DNA from 4 places in the Peribacillus sp. NPDC058075 genome. Region 2 is predicted to be linked to each of the others. Evidence: predicted binding sites of a transcription regulator. Region 2 holds the regulator's gene; each other region holds the start of a gene.

Region 1 (3,883 bases), on a different contig from region 2:
TCTGCCTGAGACAAGCGGTGCCAATACCTGAAGCTTGGTTCGCTCAGGATAATCAAGAATGCGGTCCACCATTTGCTCAATCGTTTGTGAGGTGATTTCAATATTATGGATCGGACAGGTCGGCCTGCCGACCCGTGCAAATAACAGCCTTAAATAATCATAGATCTCCGTAACAGTCCCCACGGTTGAACGAGGATTTCGACTGGTCGTTTTCTGATCTATGGAAATGGCTGGTGACAAACCTTCGATCGCATCGACATCCGGTTTATCCACTTGGCCTAAGAATTGACGAGCATAAGCGGACAGTGATTCTACATAACGTCTTTGCCCTTCTGCATAAATCGTATCAAAAGCCAAGGAAGACTTTCCAGATCCGGATAACCCGGTCAGCACAACAAGTTTGTCTCTAGGTATCGTGATATCAATATTCTTTAAATTGTTGGCCCTGGCGCCTTTTATCACAATTTTATCCATTGCCATGTTTCGTCACCCTTCCGCTTTTAACTCTAGTAGTAAATCACGCAGCTCGGCAGCTCGCTCGAAGTCCAGTGCCTTTGCCGCTTCCTTCATTTCTTTTTCCATGCTTGCCATCACTTTTAAACGCTCTTTTTTAGGAAGCTTCGCGAGACTTGGTGCAAGGTCTTCCTTATACTGTTCGACTTCTTCGGCTACATGAGTCGCCCTTATGGAGTCGCGGATATCCTTTTGAATGGTCTGTGGCGTTATTCCATGCTCTTCATTATAATTTTCCTGGATCTCACGGCGCCGTCTCGTTTCATTGATGGCAAGTTCCATCGAATTCGTGATGCGGTCTGCATACATGATGACATGGCCGTTGGCATTACGGGCTGCACGGCCCATCGTTTGAATAAGCGAACGTTCCGAGCGAAGGAACCCTTCTTTATCGGCATCCAGAATGGTCACTAACGACACTTCCGGAATATCGAGGCCTTCCCTTAAAAGGTTGATTCCAACGAGTACATCATATTTGCCCATTCGAAGTTCCCGGATGATTTCTATCCTATCCAAGGTCTTCACTTCCGAATGAAGATATTGGACCTTGATGCCGATTTCCTTTAAATAATCCGTTAAATCTTCGGACATCTTTTTCGTCAGGGTCGTAATGAGCACACGCTCGTTCTTTTTGACGCGCTCCTGTATTTCACCGATCAAGTCATCTATTTGCCCTTCAATCGGCCGCACTTCCACGGTCGGATCCAGCAATCCGGTAGGACGGATGATCTGCTGAACCATTTCTGGCGTATGTTCGAGTTCATATGGTCCCGGAGTTGCAGAAACGAATATGGATTGATGGACCTTTTTTTCAAATTCTTCAAATCTTAGCGGGCGGTTATCTTTCGCAGACGGCAGACGGAAGCCATGATCGACGAGCACTTGCTTCCGCGCCTGATCTCCATTGAACATCCCGCGGATTTGCGAAAGGGTTACGTGTGATTCATCCACGACCAATAGGAAGTCCTCTGGAAAGTAATCCATTAAAGTGTATGGTGTCGCACCTGAGGGACGAAGGGTCAAATGGCGGGAATAGTTCTCGATCCCTGAACAAAAGCCCATTTCCCGCATCATTTCCAGATCATAACGGGTCCGCTGCTCCAAACGCTGTGCTTCAAGGAGCTTTTCATCTTCCCTTAATTCCTTCAATCGCTCTTCCAGTTCCGTTTCGATATTTTGAATGGCTATCCGCATTTTCTCTTCGCGGGTTACGAAGTGGGAAGCCGGGAAAATGGCGATATGATCTCGTTCACCGGTAATTTCGCCAGTCAGGGCATCGACTTCACGAATTCGGTCAATCTCAGCCCCGAAAAACTCGACCCGTACGCAATGTTCATCACGTGAGGCCGGGAAAATTTCGACCACGTCGCCGCGTACGCGGAAGGTCCCCCGTTGGAAAGCAATATCATTGCGTTCATATTGAATATCCACGAGTCTGTGCAGCAAGGCATTCCGGTCTATCTCCATGCCTGTTCGGAGGGAAACGACCATCTCCCGGTACTCTTCAGGAGAACCGAGTCCATATATGCACGAAACACTGGCAATGATGATGACATCTTTCCTTTCGAACAAAGACGAGGTTGCCGAGTGACGCAGTTTATCGATTTCATCATTGATGCTTGCATCTTTTTCGATGAATGTATCCGTGGATGGAACATAAGCCTCTGGCTGGTAGTAATCATAATAACTAACGAAGTACTCAACGGCATTATTAGGGAAGAACTCTTTGAACTCACTGTAAAGCTGCCCTGCCAACGTTTTATTGTGGGCAATGACAAGAGTCGGTTTATTGATTCTTTGAATCACATTGGAAACGGTGAACGTTTTCCCTGTCCCCGTTGCCCCCAATAACGTCTGCATTTCCTTGCCTTCCTTAATCCCTTCGACCAGCATGTCAATTGCTGCCGGCTGATCTCCTTGAGGAGAGTATTTTGAGACTAACTCAAACTTATCCTTCACCAAGCATAGCCTCCTATTGAAATATTTTTATATGATAACGGGACATGCCTATATCCCTTCTATTTATTCCGGTTTGATAAAGCATATATACACATTCTACCACAATAGCCTTAAAACAAACCAGCAATAAGCGAACATCCATTCTATTTTTGTTTTTTGGAATTCATGATGTGTTGAGGGGAATGACAAGTTTGGGTACAAAAAAAGCACCTTTGGTGTCAGGCGCTCTTGGATGTACGTTTCATCATTCTTTTTGATAACCAAAATCCCACTGTAAGGGATAAGGCATCGACGATGATCAATAAGTTTGTATGCGTATAACCTTTATATGCGGAAGCTGTAATCAAGGCAACAGTTAAAACAAGGCCCACGACATTGTTATAGGTGACTCTTGAAAATAGCATGACAAGTAGGCAAGGAAGGAAAAGGGCAGAAAGAATTTTAATCATTTTTTCATCTCCTTTATAAGAGAAAAATAGAGTAGTTTCAGTTTAAATGATTATCAAGTTTTTTGCCAATCAATTTCCCGCTTGATTTCTCACGTCTTAAAAAAGAACATTTCATGACACTCTACAATTATACCCATAAAAAAGGAAGCACACCCCCCTTTTTATACTGTTATCGAAAAAGCTATTAAATAGAGGGTGTTTTCCATACTTTTACGACTACTTCCCCCCTATTGCGCTCCGCCTATTCGACATACCTTCTCTTTAAAATCATCTAGCATTTACTTATCTATATTATTTCACATTCCAAAATTGGTATTTCCGAGATCAAAATAGGAACAATCCCCTTTAGAATTCATGGTACTTTAATTGTGTTGTTATAAATAAACTATCGATTGGATTATTTTGTTAAAGAAATTTTTGGTTTTAGCTACGCCACTTGTCTTGATTTTGGGTTTTACATTTAATTCTGTGGTTAACGCTGCATCTTCTGATCAAACAACTGTGAAAGATGAAAAACAAGTTTACAAAGAATAATTGGAAAATTTAACTAAATATGAGATTATTGACAATTTCGAAAGAATTCATGAAGAGTACAATATGGAAGAACCATTTTCATTGAAAGATCAAACTTTCGTTGAAATGTACGCTAAAAAACCCTCACTAATAACTTCATATGCTTCAAAAACTATCTCTGGCTCTAAGACATCTAATGGTGTTACAGTGAAAGTAAGTGGTACTCTTAAAGACGATATTCAAAATATTATTAACCAAAGCTTTGGTGCATCAAATTTAAAGACAAGTACAACAGCAGGAGCTAGTAAAGTATCTTCTGAAAAACAGTAGTGTATCATGATGCTTATGGATTAGTGGGTAGTGGAGGCATTGGTAAAGTATATTCTGGCTCACTTTCTACTTTTGGTAAAAATACAACATTGTCTTCAACTAAAAAATACACTGCGGTT
Region 2 (3,883 bases):
GATTGAAAGTGCATCTAATTTATCTAACATATTGTAAAAACATCCCTTCCTGTAATGTACCTCTTTATATTATAGTGACAAGCATAATATCACAACTAAAATCACTATTTACTGCCTCAATATTAAAATTTTCTAGAAATAAGAGAATCCCCTATTTAGATTAAACTAAATAGGAGAATACATACATGCATGCACTCTCTTTTTACTCCTAAATGCTAAGAGGATCCTCGTTCCATGAGAGGAATTCAAGCATTAATGTAAGTTTCTTTTTTTTTCTTTTATATTTTTTATCTTTTGAGGAGTGACGTCATTACCTTCTGGATCAACGACTTTCACATGCTCCAACGTATCGGTCATGGACTTTCTGAATGTTTCCAAATACTCACTTCTCAATTGGGTTTGCTCTTTCGCCTCAACTTCCGTCAAACCTTCAGTCCTTGCCTTTTTAGAAAGTTCATTAATACGGGTTAATTTTTCTTTTGATAACATAATTACGCTCCTTCATAATCTCCGGATATTGTCATGGTATTAAAAAAAAAGCGAAATTACAAGTTCTAAGATTGACTTTCCTTTTTATTCAGTTGATGTTCGAGAAAACGCCTGTTCACAGTAGCCTTGGAAACATTGTATCCAAAGCCCCTTAAAGTGGCTGCGATTTCTGCAAATGTCAATCCATTGGCCCGAAGTTTAATAATTTCTTCAATAGGAATTTCCATACGTTCCCTTCCAGTGGAATTCCTTTGATTCTGAAGGTTTTTTTGAGGACGGTACCCTTTTTCAACGGCTCTTATCATCCCGCGCTTTATTTTAAGATTATGTAGTTTCCTTTGGTATTCTTCTACAATACCGACTATCTGGATGACCATGGCATCCGAATCCGATAACTCAAGCTCCCCGTCATGTGAGAGCGTATAAATCTTCACATCTTCTTTAAGGATGACATGGAAAAGGGCTATTTTGGCATTCCCTCTTCCCAGCCTTGTTTCATCCTGGATGAATAGTACATCAGCTTCTTTAGTTTTAAATAGTTCGAGCATTTCAAAAATGCCATCCCGATTCAACTCATAACCGCTTGCCTGTTCTTTTATTATGGAAATGACTTCAATGTCCATCTTTTCTGCCAATTTGACTAACTCATCTTCCTGCCTTGCCAATGATGTTTCCTGTGACTCTTTTTCTGTGCTGACCCTACAATAGATTACCGCCTTCATAATACCCTACCTTCACTACTTACTGCTCACTGGCCAAATTCTGGACAAGCTCTTCCCCTTTAACCGGTATGACGATGACTTGACCAGGTTTAATTGTATCCGCCCTGACTCCATTATGCTCTTCTATCCAACCAATGAATTCTTTTTTTGTCAAATTTGCTTCTTCATATTCTTCGGCAATTCCCCATAGGGTATCACCTTCACTTACTTCTATAGAAAGGAAATCCTTTTTTGGATCATTGTTCAATGTACAAGAGAATAAAATTGAAAAGATGAATACTGATCCCGCTAATAGAATCGTATAAATATAATTTTTGTATAAATTTTTCATCAATATCCCTCCAAAGCGAATGTTCGTTCGTATGTTATGTCCAAATTATAATACGAACGTTTGTTTCAGTCAACAACAAAATTCGAACTTATGTTTGTATAGAGTTGGGGGCCATGCTATAATGTAGCAAAGAACATTGGGGAAGAGGTGCACAAATGACTAAACTATCAAAACGGCAGCAAGATATTCTTGATTTCATTAAAGAAGAGGTCCGCCAAAAAGGGTATCCACCTTCCGTACGGGAGATTGGCGAAGCAGTGGGACTTGCTTCAAGTTCAACAGTACACGGACATTTATCACGTCTGGAAAGCAAAGGCCTGATTAGACGTGACCCTACCAAGCCAAGGGCCATTGAAATAATGAATTTGGAGGAAGCGAACAATATTCCCAAAGTCAATGTCGTGAACGTGCCGTTACTTGGAAAAGTAACAGCGGGTATGCCGATAACGGCCATTGAGAACATAGAAGAATACTTTCCGCTTCCCGAAAGCATGGTTCCACATGATGACCATGTATTCATGCTGGAAATCATGGGTGAAAGTATGATCGAAGCAGGAATTCATGATGGGGATTATGTCATCGTGAAACAACAAAGCAATGCCAATAATGGAGATATCGTCGTGGCCATGACGGAAGATGATGAAGCCACTGTAAAACGATTCTTTAAGGAACCGGATTACATAAGGCTTCAGCCTGAGAACTCAAATATGGAACCAATTATTTTACGAGATGTTTCGATCCTTGGAAAAGTAATAGGCTTATATAGACAAATACACTAAAAGCGCTAACGGCGCTTTTTTTGTTTGTTTAATCTATGTCCTGAATTCTCTCAATATGCATATGGAAGAGTGGATATTGATATATTTATTAATAGAATCAGATTTTCTTGGGAATTTAAACATCCTTTTTTACGGATGGAAGTTATACGATGGCCTAATATTTACTTTGGAAACAATCTGATTACAATAAAAAAGAGAGCTTCAATTACCGCTCCCAGTTAAAATTCACTTCACTCTTAATCTTTGGTTCACCTTTATGAGGTTAAGGTCGACCAAGCCATTCCACTGTTGAATCTGCACTTGTGTAGAACCGTATGCTTTTGCAAGCGCAGAGACGGTATCCCCTTTTTGGACAATATGATAAACCTCTTCAATGCTTGCATCATATTTTGTTAAATTGCTTGTTTCGATAAGGTTCACCAGTTTTTCAATATATTGGGGATCCGATGCGTACCCCGCATCGAATATTGCTTTAAGTGCTTTTCTGTAATCTTTTTCTCCAATGACAGCTGTATAAAGACTTCTATTCCACGAAGTCCCCTTTACATATAAAGTGGCAAGATCTCGAAGACTTTCTTCCCAAGATGGATATTTTCTGAATTTGTTCCATACTTGAACAGGCACACCATTGACATATTCCATTGTCTGAATAATGACAGACTCACCCTTGAAGTCACCTTTTGTACCGAATATATTTTTACCTTTGCTTGCTAATAAACTTGTCCCATATCCACTCTCCAAACAAGCTTGTGCTATGACAACCGAAGGTAATATTTTAAATTCCTGTTGAATTTTCTGGGCATAGGGAGCAATTTCCTTAATAAATGTTTCTTTGCTCATTAGAACCTCCCACTAATAGGCATTACTTCATTTTTCACTGTTTATCTTCATTCTTATCGTATTCTCATCTATGAAAAAGGTTACAGCTTGTCCTGTACAAAAGGTTCCGATGATCTGGCTAATTTTTAGATTACTTACCTCGAATAGTTCGCTCCGCGTACTATTTATCCATTTCCCCACCAACAAGGAAAAGCCGCCAATCCATATATTCAAACGGATTGACGGCTTTTTAAATTGAACACTGGAAATCTTCAAAACTTGTCTAAAACTTTTAATAATTCATTTTAAATTTTAATCAGTGTATAAAAAATTGATGAAAAACAAAAAATAATTTTGAAAACTTCAATTTAAGGTGGTGAAATCATGGACTTCCCGACCATCCATACAAACTTTTGGGATGCAGTGATAGCCATTCCTACCATCATGATTCTTACTCAACTTATTAAGGTCATGTTTCATATTCATCCAAAATTCATCCCTGCCATCGCTTTGGCCCTTGGCTTGTTCATTTCCATTTTCATCAGTCATCGTCATCACTTCGTTTCAGGAATTTTCATGGGCTGGTTTTATGGCTATGCAAGCATAGGCAATTATGCTGCACTCAAAACTGGTATTTTGTCTTATAGAGAATCCTATAAAAAGACGGATTAAACCTATACAGGTTGTCTCTCGCTGCCACTAACACCCATGTTACATCCCATTACACACATCCAAAAAACCCC
Region 3 (3,883 bases), 320 kb from region 2:
CACGTTTTGCATCCTCAAGGATGTGTTCAGCAGAGCCCTTTGCCCCTGCTATTTTACTCTCAAATTTTGATTTGTGAATAAAATAACCAACAACTGCACCGACGATTAGGCCAAGCAAAGTGAAGATGATTGTCATGGGTTCCATCGTTTCACCTCCCCTTGCTATGAACTTTTTACATAAAATGTTGAACTGTCGGCAAGTACATTGCACATAAATTCAATATACAGCACTTAATTTTCAAAATTTTAGTTTGAAAAATTGTAAAATATACATATTAATTGTATAGTTGAGAATTTTTATTGTCAAGCGTTTGTCCCTTATGTATCAATGATTATTCAAGTTTTCTTAATATCAACCATCATAATGTACAGCATTCTTTATGGAAGAAGTCTGTAAATCTGATTTCAATGCCATTTATTCCGCTGAAAAATTTCACACTTTTCTCAAAATATATAGAAAAGGCCTAAGCGAACAAGCTTAGGCCTTTTCCAAATACCATTAATCAAGCAATTCAAAATGCTCTTCTGGCTCATTTTCTTCTGGCGGTAATTCATGCTCTCCATCGAGATTATAGTGATCTCTGATTTTTTGAGAAATTTCCTGAGCGATATCCTGATTTTCTTTCAAGAACAGCTTCGCATTTTCGCGGCCTTGTCCGACACGCTCTTCATTGTATGAATACCACGAACCGCTTTTAAGGACGATATCAAGATCTGCACCCATATCGATGATTTCACCTTCCTGGGAAATCCCTTGACCATACATGATGTCAACTTCTGCTTGACGGAATGGTGGAGCAACCTTGTTTTTTACAACCTTGATTTTCGTTTTATTACCGACGATTTCATTACCCTGTTTTAATTGTTCCGCACGGCGCACTTCCAGACGAACAGTTGAATAGAACTTCAATGCCCGGCCTCCCGGAGTCGTTTCTGGATTCCCAAACATAACACCGATTTTTTCACGGACTTGGTTAATGAAAATGGCAATGGTATTTGATTTATTAATGGCACCAGACAGTTTTCTAAGCGCCTGGGACATCATCCGCGCTTGAAGACCCATATGGGAATCTCCCATTTCGCCTTCAATTTCAGCTTTAGGAACAAGTGCTGCAACCGAATCAATGACAATGATATCTACAGCTCCACTTCGAACTAATGCTTCAGCGATCTCCAAGGCCTGTTCACCCGTATCAGGCTGTGAAAGAAGTAATTCATCTATATTCACACCAAGTTTTTCTGAATATGCTGGATCTAAAGCATGCTCTGCATCAATGAATGCAGCCGTGCCGCCAGTCTTTTGTACTTCTGCAATAGCATGTAATGCAACAGTCGTTTTACCGGAGCTTTCAGGTCCATATATCTCAATGACCCGGCCTCTTGGATATCCGCCCACTCCCAATGCTACGTCCAATGCTAAAGAACCGCTTGAAATCGTTGAAATCCTACGATCAGACTGTTCCCCAAGTTTCATAATAGAACCTTTACCAAATTGTTTTTCAATTTGTTTTAACGCCATATCTAAAGCCGCTTGACGATCACTCACTCAATTTCCTCCTCTATATTCAAATAATCGGCTGTCCGATTAAAGGTGTACTTACGTTAGCAATTATTCGAGATCAAAGTTTGCATCCTGTCTCAAAACCTATCTTTACTATATACTCTTTTTACTATTTTGCCAAGCAAAAAGTCGAACATTCATTCGTTTTTTTCTTTCGGGGCATTCTCTGTAAAAGAGCGTTTTTTCTTAAGGAAATCTCCATTTCCTTTCACTTGCTCTCTAAAAAAACATTTTCATTGAATTAACTTTTTTCTTTTTTTCCCTATTTTCCAAGAAACAAACTTCTTAAACCAAATAAAAAGCAGAGCTGTAAAAAGCTCTGCTTATAGCGTTATAAATCCCTTAATAGGTAATGACAGCCGTACTTCACACTCCGAATCCGGTTTTGCGCCCTGCTTCCGGAAAGATTCAACTCCTTGAAATGAGTGTTTCCATCCCGATAGGAAATGCCAATGAATACTGTCCCTACAGGCTTGCCTTCTTGTTCATCCGGACCTGCAACACCCGTAAAGCTTATGCCTACATCCGCATCGAGCTTGCTCCGGACATTAGAGGCCATTTCCATTGCACACTCACCGCTGACCACCCCATGCTCAGATATGGTATGATCGCTGACCCCAAGGACGTTCGACTTCGCATCATTCGTATAGCAGACAATTCCGCCTTTGAAGACTTTACCGGCACCCGGTATGGTTGTCAGCTGTTCTTGGAACATCCCTCCGGTCAAGCTTTCAGCTGCCGCAATTGAAAGCTTGCGGACCGTTAATTCTTTTACAAGTTCCTTTATTAGCGAAGTATTATCACTTCCATAATGGAACTTACCGACCCTGCTAAGAATTTCTTTTTCCGCTTCTAAAATAAGCTCTTCGCATTTTTCTTTAGAAGAGTCTTTAGCGGTAATCCTTAACGTCACTTCCCCTTCGGCTGCAAGCGGAGCAATTGTCGGATTCGTTTGATTGACAAGAAGATCCTCAATCACCGTTTCCAGTTCTGCTTCACCTATACCGTAGAACCGAAGAACCTTCGAATCGATCCGCTCATGCTTTTCCAGTTTATTCATGATCTTTTCATAACCATAACTTAAAAACATCGGCTCCATTTCACTTGGCGGACCAGGGAGAAGCATATATGTAATCCCAGATTTGGACAAGACCATTCCCGGAGCCATGCCATGATCGTTTACCAACACTTCACTGCCTTCTAAGACAAGGGCTTGCTTTTTGTTGTTTTCCGTCATCGGCCGTTCCCGTTTTTGAAAGTAAGCTTCAATGGATTGCAAAGCTTCATCATTAAAAACGAGCTTTTTCCCTATATGGCGAGCAATCGTTTCTTTCGTTAAATCATCTTTGGTAGGACCGAGTCCACCGGTAAAGACTATCAAGTTCGCCCTCGATTCAGCGATTTCTATAGCTTGTTGTAAACGGCGGTCGTTATCCCCTACCACAGTATGATAAAAAACGTTGATTCCCATTTCCGCAAACTGCTGCGATAAGAACCTTCCATTAGTGTTATTGATTTGTCCTAAAAGAAGCTCTGAGCCCACTGCAATGATTTCTGCATCCATCTTTTCAAAACCACCATTCGTTTTTACTTTGAATTAACAAATACTTCTTTGTTTTTTATAAAATAATCCATGCCTGACCAGATTGTAAAGATTAATGCAATCCACAATGCGATATTGGCAAATGGAAGTGAAATGAGGGCAAATGGAAGGTTATGCAGCAATAAAGCCGAAATAGAAACGATTTGTGCCCATGTTTTAATTTTACCAAGCTGGTTCGCTGCAACCACTTCCCCTGTACCCGCTAGCACTAAACGCAAACCGGTTACTGCAAACTCGCGGCTTATGATCACGATGGCGATCCATGATTGACCGTACATTAAATCTAGATCAACCAAAACGATTAAGGCAGCCGAAACCAGAAGCTTATCAGCCAGTGGATCTAAAAATTTCCCTAAATCAGTAATCATATTATATTTTCTGGCAAAATGGCCATCGATCCAATCCGTAGTGGAAGCGATAATAAAGAGGATGGCTCCAGCTAAGTGCGCAACTGGCAAACTGTATTCTCCCCAAGTCAGCGTCCCCCATGAAAAAGGAACGAGCATGATGATTAAAAATACTGGTATTAAACAGATTCTTGCTACTGTAATCTTATTAGGCAGATTCAAAACTTTTACCTCCAAAATTTACGCCTGCCATTCGGGCCTGCGTCTTAGATCTAAAATACGCTCTTATGTATAATTTAACTCAAAATCCAATCTTATATGCCGGGTTAATCCATTTCCCGACACCTTACTATTATATAGAGCAAAAATAGT
Region 4 (3,883 bases), 1.3 Mb from region 2:
ATGCTGGTTTCGGCACGTTTAAAGAAGCGCAGGATACGGAATTAAATGAAACGAAAGCGATGTTTGCTGTCAACGTCATTGGATTGATGGCCTGCACAAAGCTGGTTCTTCCGTATATGAAGCAGAGAAAATCGGGGCATATCATCAATATCGCTTCACAGGCCGGTAAAATCGCCACTCCTAAATCAACCTTGTACTCATCGACCAAGTTCGCGGTTCTTGGCTATTCGAACGCACTTAGGCTTGAGCTGATGGAAGATCATGTTTTTGTGACCACCGTCAATCCTGGCCCCATAGAAACGAATTTCTTTAACATTGCGGATGAATCAGGTACATATTTAAAGAATGTTGAAAAATTCATGCTTAAGCCAGGAGATGTCGCTGCTAAAATCGTAGCGGCGATGCTGACCAATAAGAGGGAAATCAATCTTCCTGGCTGGATGAATTTTGCTGGGAAATGGTATAACATGTTTCCGAAAATCACCGAAACATTAGGGAAAAAAGCATTTTTTAAAAAGTAGCTAGACTTTAATGCGGGACAAATTATAGGCAAAGGGGAATGTCGATGACATTCCCCATTTTGAAATACCCAAAGTTTTCTATGTTAAATAAATTGGTAACTATTCCAGGGGGAATTCGTCTATTTCTAGTAGGAGGGATTTGTATGAAGAGGATTGTAAACCTTTATATATCTATATTCGTTGCCTTTATTCTGGGTAGCTGTCAATCCCCTGATTCATGGATGAAGCCATTGATAAGGGGGAAGAGGGTTTCATTACGGATCTTGACGATAAAAGGATTTTGATTAAAGAGACGTATTATAAGGTGACCACTGATACATCCATTCAAGATCAACATGGTAATGACCTCGATTATTCCGACCTGGAAATCGGGATGAAAGTGAAACCATGGCACCGGGGCGGGGTGAGGAAATCATTTCCTGGGAAAGCGGAAGCGGAACTGATTCTTGTTTTGACCGATGAAAAAAGCTTGGCCGAACAAAGGGCGGTCACTGCTGCCCTCGATCATGTCAGCAAAGCGGAAAGTCAGCGATTCATGGTTCTCGAAGTCGTCCATTTACCCTCAGAGCATGTTTATAATATCGAAATGATGAACCGTTCCAACTTGGACTCTTCATTCATGGTGACTGTTGAGGATGTAACGGAGGAAATATTATATATAAAATAAAACAACCGGACTGAATCACTTTGAATTCCGTCCGGTTGTTTGTCCTCGGTTTTATAAAGTTTTCGCACCCAAATATTTTGGTTTCCAATATGAATTATCCATATCCGTGATGGTTATTCCTTTAGAAGACGTAGCACTGATGAATTGACCATTTCCGATATAAATCCCAACATGGGATACCCCTGTTCCAGAAGTATTAAAGAATACAAGATCACCCTTAGCTGGTGAAGATACTTTTAAACCTGTATTGGAATAAAGCAAGGATGTTGTACGCGGTAAGGTGATTCCTTGTGATTTCTGGAATACGTAATAGACGAAGCCTGAGCAGTCGAATCCAGTTGGTGTTGTTCCGCCCCATTTGTAGGGTTTGCCTATTAAGGTTTTTGCATAGCTGATCAAGCTAGTATTATTGACATTATAAACACCAAGCGCATTAAATGTGCCTCGGCCGGCAATTCCGTCGGCAGTCAACCCTTTAGCTTTTTGGAATTTTTTTACTGCTGATACAGAATTGGTGCCGTAATATGTAGTCAGTGAACCTGAATATGTGAAATAACCTTTGGTTTTTAAAAGTTGTTGTAGTTGTTTGACATCACTATGTGTCATTCCGGGTCTGAGGGTTTGGTCTCCAATATTGGCAAAGGCTTGCAGTGGGGTTAGCATCATGGCAGAAGCAACAGCTGCTGAAGCGATCCATTTCTTCATAATTTTCATTTCCTCTCTATCTATCTCTCTATGTTCTTAACAATATTATCCTACAATACCATTATGACAATTAGACATAATTTCGGTTACAGTTTCATTACAAAAAATGAGTAGTAAGACTACATATAAAATGGACGAAAGCCTGTTGAAAAGGATGAAAAAATTTAAAAAAACTAAGTATAAGGATCCATTAAAAAATATTCAAGCTGCGAATGGATTCTTTTTAAAAAAACTATTTGGATATGCAGTTTAAATTTGGTATTTTAACCATTTTTAGTATCTATTATATTTTTCAAGGAAATTACAATAAAAAGTAGAAATTTGTATGAAAACTTCCATTGAATAAGAACGTATATTCGGTTAAAGTTATGAATATAATAAAAGCGAACATATATTCTTGTTAGGGTGAGAAATGATGGATTATGGGACGATGCCGAACCAATCAATTATGTGTATCGATATGAAAAGTTTTTATGCAAGCTGTTCAGCGGTCATGCTTGGTCTGGACCCGCTTGATTGTTATCTGGCGGTGGTTGGTGACTTGAAGAGGACAGGGAGCATTGTGCTTGCGGCTTCTCCAAAGATGAAGAAGGAATTTGGCATCAAGACAGGTTCGCGGATGTTTGAGATCCCGAATGATCCGAGGATTGTCGTCGTTGAACCTAAAATGGCGACCTATTTAAGGGTTTCGACGGAAATCACCCGCTTGTTCAACCGTTATGTGCCCAAAGAAGCGATTCACGTATATAGTGTGGACGAAAGCTTTGTGAAAGTCGATGGTGCCGCTTCTTTATGGGGAGATGCCCGCATGATAGCTGAAAAGATAAAGGATGAAATTGAACGGGAATTACAGCTCCCTTGTGCCATTGGAATTGGACCGAACATGCTTATGGCAAAACTTTGCCTTGATTTGGAAGCCAAACATAAAGGGATTGCGGAATGGAAGTATGAGGATGTGCCAAGCAAACTTTGGCCAATTTCCCCGCTTCGTGAAATGTGGGGGATCGGCAGGCGCGTAGAAAAAACCCTTCATGGAATGGGCATATTTACGGTTGGGCAGCTTGCCAATTATGATCTTGAATTACTTGAAGCCAAGTTTGGAATTATGGGCAATCAGCTTTACCACCATGCGTGGGGAATAGATTTATCCGATATGGGGGCAGTGATCATCGAAGGGCAGGTCAGCTTCGGCAAAAGTCAAATCCTGCTGCGGGATTATAAGGAGGAGCATGAGGTAAAGCAGGTCATGCTGGAAATTTGCGAAGAAGTTGGAAGAAGGGCACGCACCCATCGCAAGGCAGGAAGGACGGTGAGCCTCAGCATTGGTTACAGCAAGGACGAGTTTGGCGGAGGTTTCCATCGTTCGCGTTCGATTAGCGAACCGACCAACATTACGATGGAGTTATATAAAGTTTGCCTGGAGCTTTTTCATGAGAACTATAGGCAAAAAACGGTTCGGAGCATAGAGGTCAGGCTCTCGAATATTGTGGATGATAACGAAATGCAGCTGACTTTATTCGATGCTTCGCGCTGGAAGAAGCGGGAGTTGAGTTACACGGTTGATCGAATCCGCCATAAATATGGAGCCAAATCGTTATTGCGTGCCGTTTCGTATACAGAAGCAGGTACAGCCGTTTACCGAAGCAAGCTGCTTGGTGGGCATAAGGCGTAAGGTTGATTTTGAAGGGAGGGAAAAGGATGATACGTGATCGCGGCCGTATCAAATGGACATCGATGATGTTGCCGGAGCATGTGAAGATGCTTCGGGATTGGGTGGTGGAGGATGGCTATGAAACGAAGCGCATCCTGGATGAGCAGCAATTGGAAGAAATGAATGCGGTAATGGGGGAAGCGATGGAGGAAAGAAAGGATGTCACGATTGCTCATTATGAAGGAAACCGGTATCAGCTGTTAATCGGCAGGATCCATTATTATAATGAGCTCACCCAAAAGCTTCATATCGTCGATCGGTTTCAGCAGGCTCACTATA

What was found. The regulator LexA, encoded in region 2, represses DNA repair genes until DNA is damaged. The targets are predictions, from matches to a motif close to CGAACATATGTTCG.
Region 1: uvrB (excinuclease ABC subunit UvrB) is a predicted target of LexA. The motif match lies at 2,604-2,617, and genes of this name have one in related genera.
Region 3: recA (recombinase RecA) is a predicted target of LexA. The motif match lies at 1,692-1,705, and genes of this name have one in related genera.
Region 4: ACFVS1_RS05325 (Y-family DNA polymerase) is a predicted target of LexA. The motif match lies at 2,278-2,291, and genes of this name have one in related genera.

The regions. Positions count from the first base shown of each region.
Region 1 covers NZ_JBHVSL010000002.1:264,987-268,869, forward strand. The annotation lists gene uvrA (excinuclease ABC subunit UvrA) at 1-480, opposite strand, end outside; gene uvrB (excinuclease ABC subunit UvrB) at 487-2,472, opposite strand; gene ACFVS1_RS19045 (CsbA family protein) at 2,691-2,921, opposite strand; gene ACFVS1_RS19050 (hypothetical protein) at 3,519-3,764, shown strand.
Region 2 covers NZ_JBHVSL010000001.1:2,303,593-2,307,475, forward strand. The annotation lists gene tkt (transketolase) at 1-30, opposite strand, end outside; gene ACFVS1_RS11440 (DUF896 domain-containing protein) at 253-489, opposite strand; gene ACFVS1_RS11445 (YneB family resolvase-like protein) at 555-1,211, opposite strand; gene yneA (cell division suppressor protein YneA) at 1,231-1,542, opposite strand; gene lexA (transcriptional repressor LexA) at 1,698-2,321, shown strand; gene ACFVS1_RS11460 (glucosaminidase domain-containing protein) at 2,547-3,161, opposite strand; gene ACFVS1_RS11465 (hypothetical protein) at 3,525-3,812, shown strand.
Region 3 covers NZ_JBHVSL010000001.1:2,624,191-2,628,073, forward strand. The annotation lists gene rny (ribonuclease Y) at 1-145, opposite strand, end outside; gene recA (recombinase RecA) at 500-1,546, opposite strand; gene ACFVS1_RS13020 (competence/damage-inducible protein A) at 1,893-3,125, opposite strand; gene pgsA (CDP-diacylglycerol--glycerol-3-phosphate 3-phosphatidyltransferase) at 3,149-3,733, opposite strand.
Region 4 covers NZ_JBHVSL010000001.1:1,051,668-1,055,550, forward strand. The annotation lists gene ACFVS1_RS05310 (SDR family NAD(P)-dependent oxidoreductase) at 1-521, shown strand, start outside; gene ACFVS1_RS05315 (hypothetical protein) at 739-1,188, shown strand; gene ACFVS1_RS05320 (C40 family peptidase) at 1,240-1,893, opposite strand; gene ACFVS1_RS05325 (Y-family DNA polymerase) at 2,306-3,565, shown strand; gene ACFVS1_RS05330 (YolD-like family protein) at 3,592-3,883, shown strand, end outside.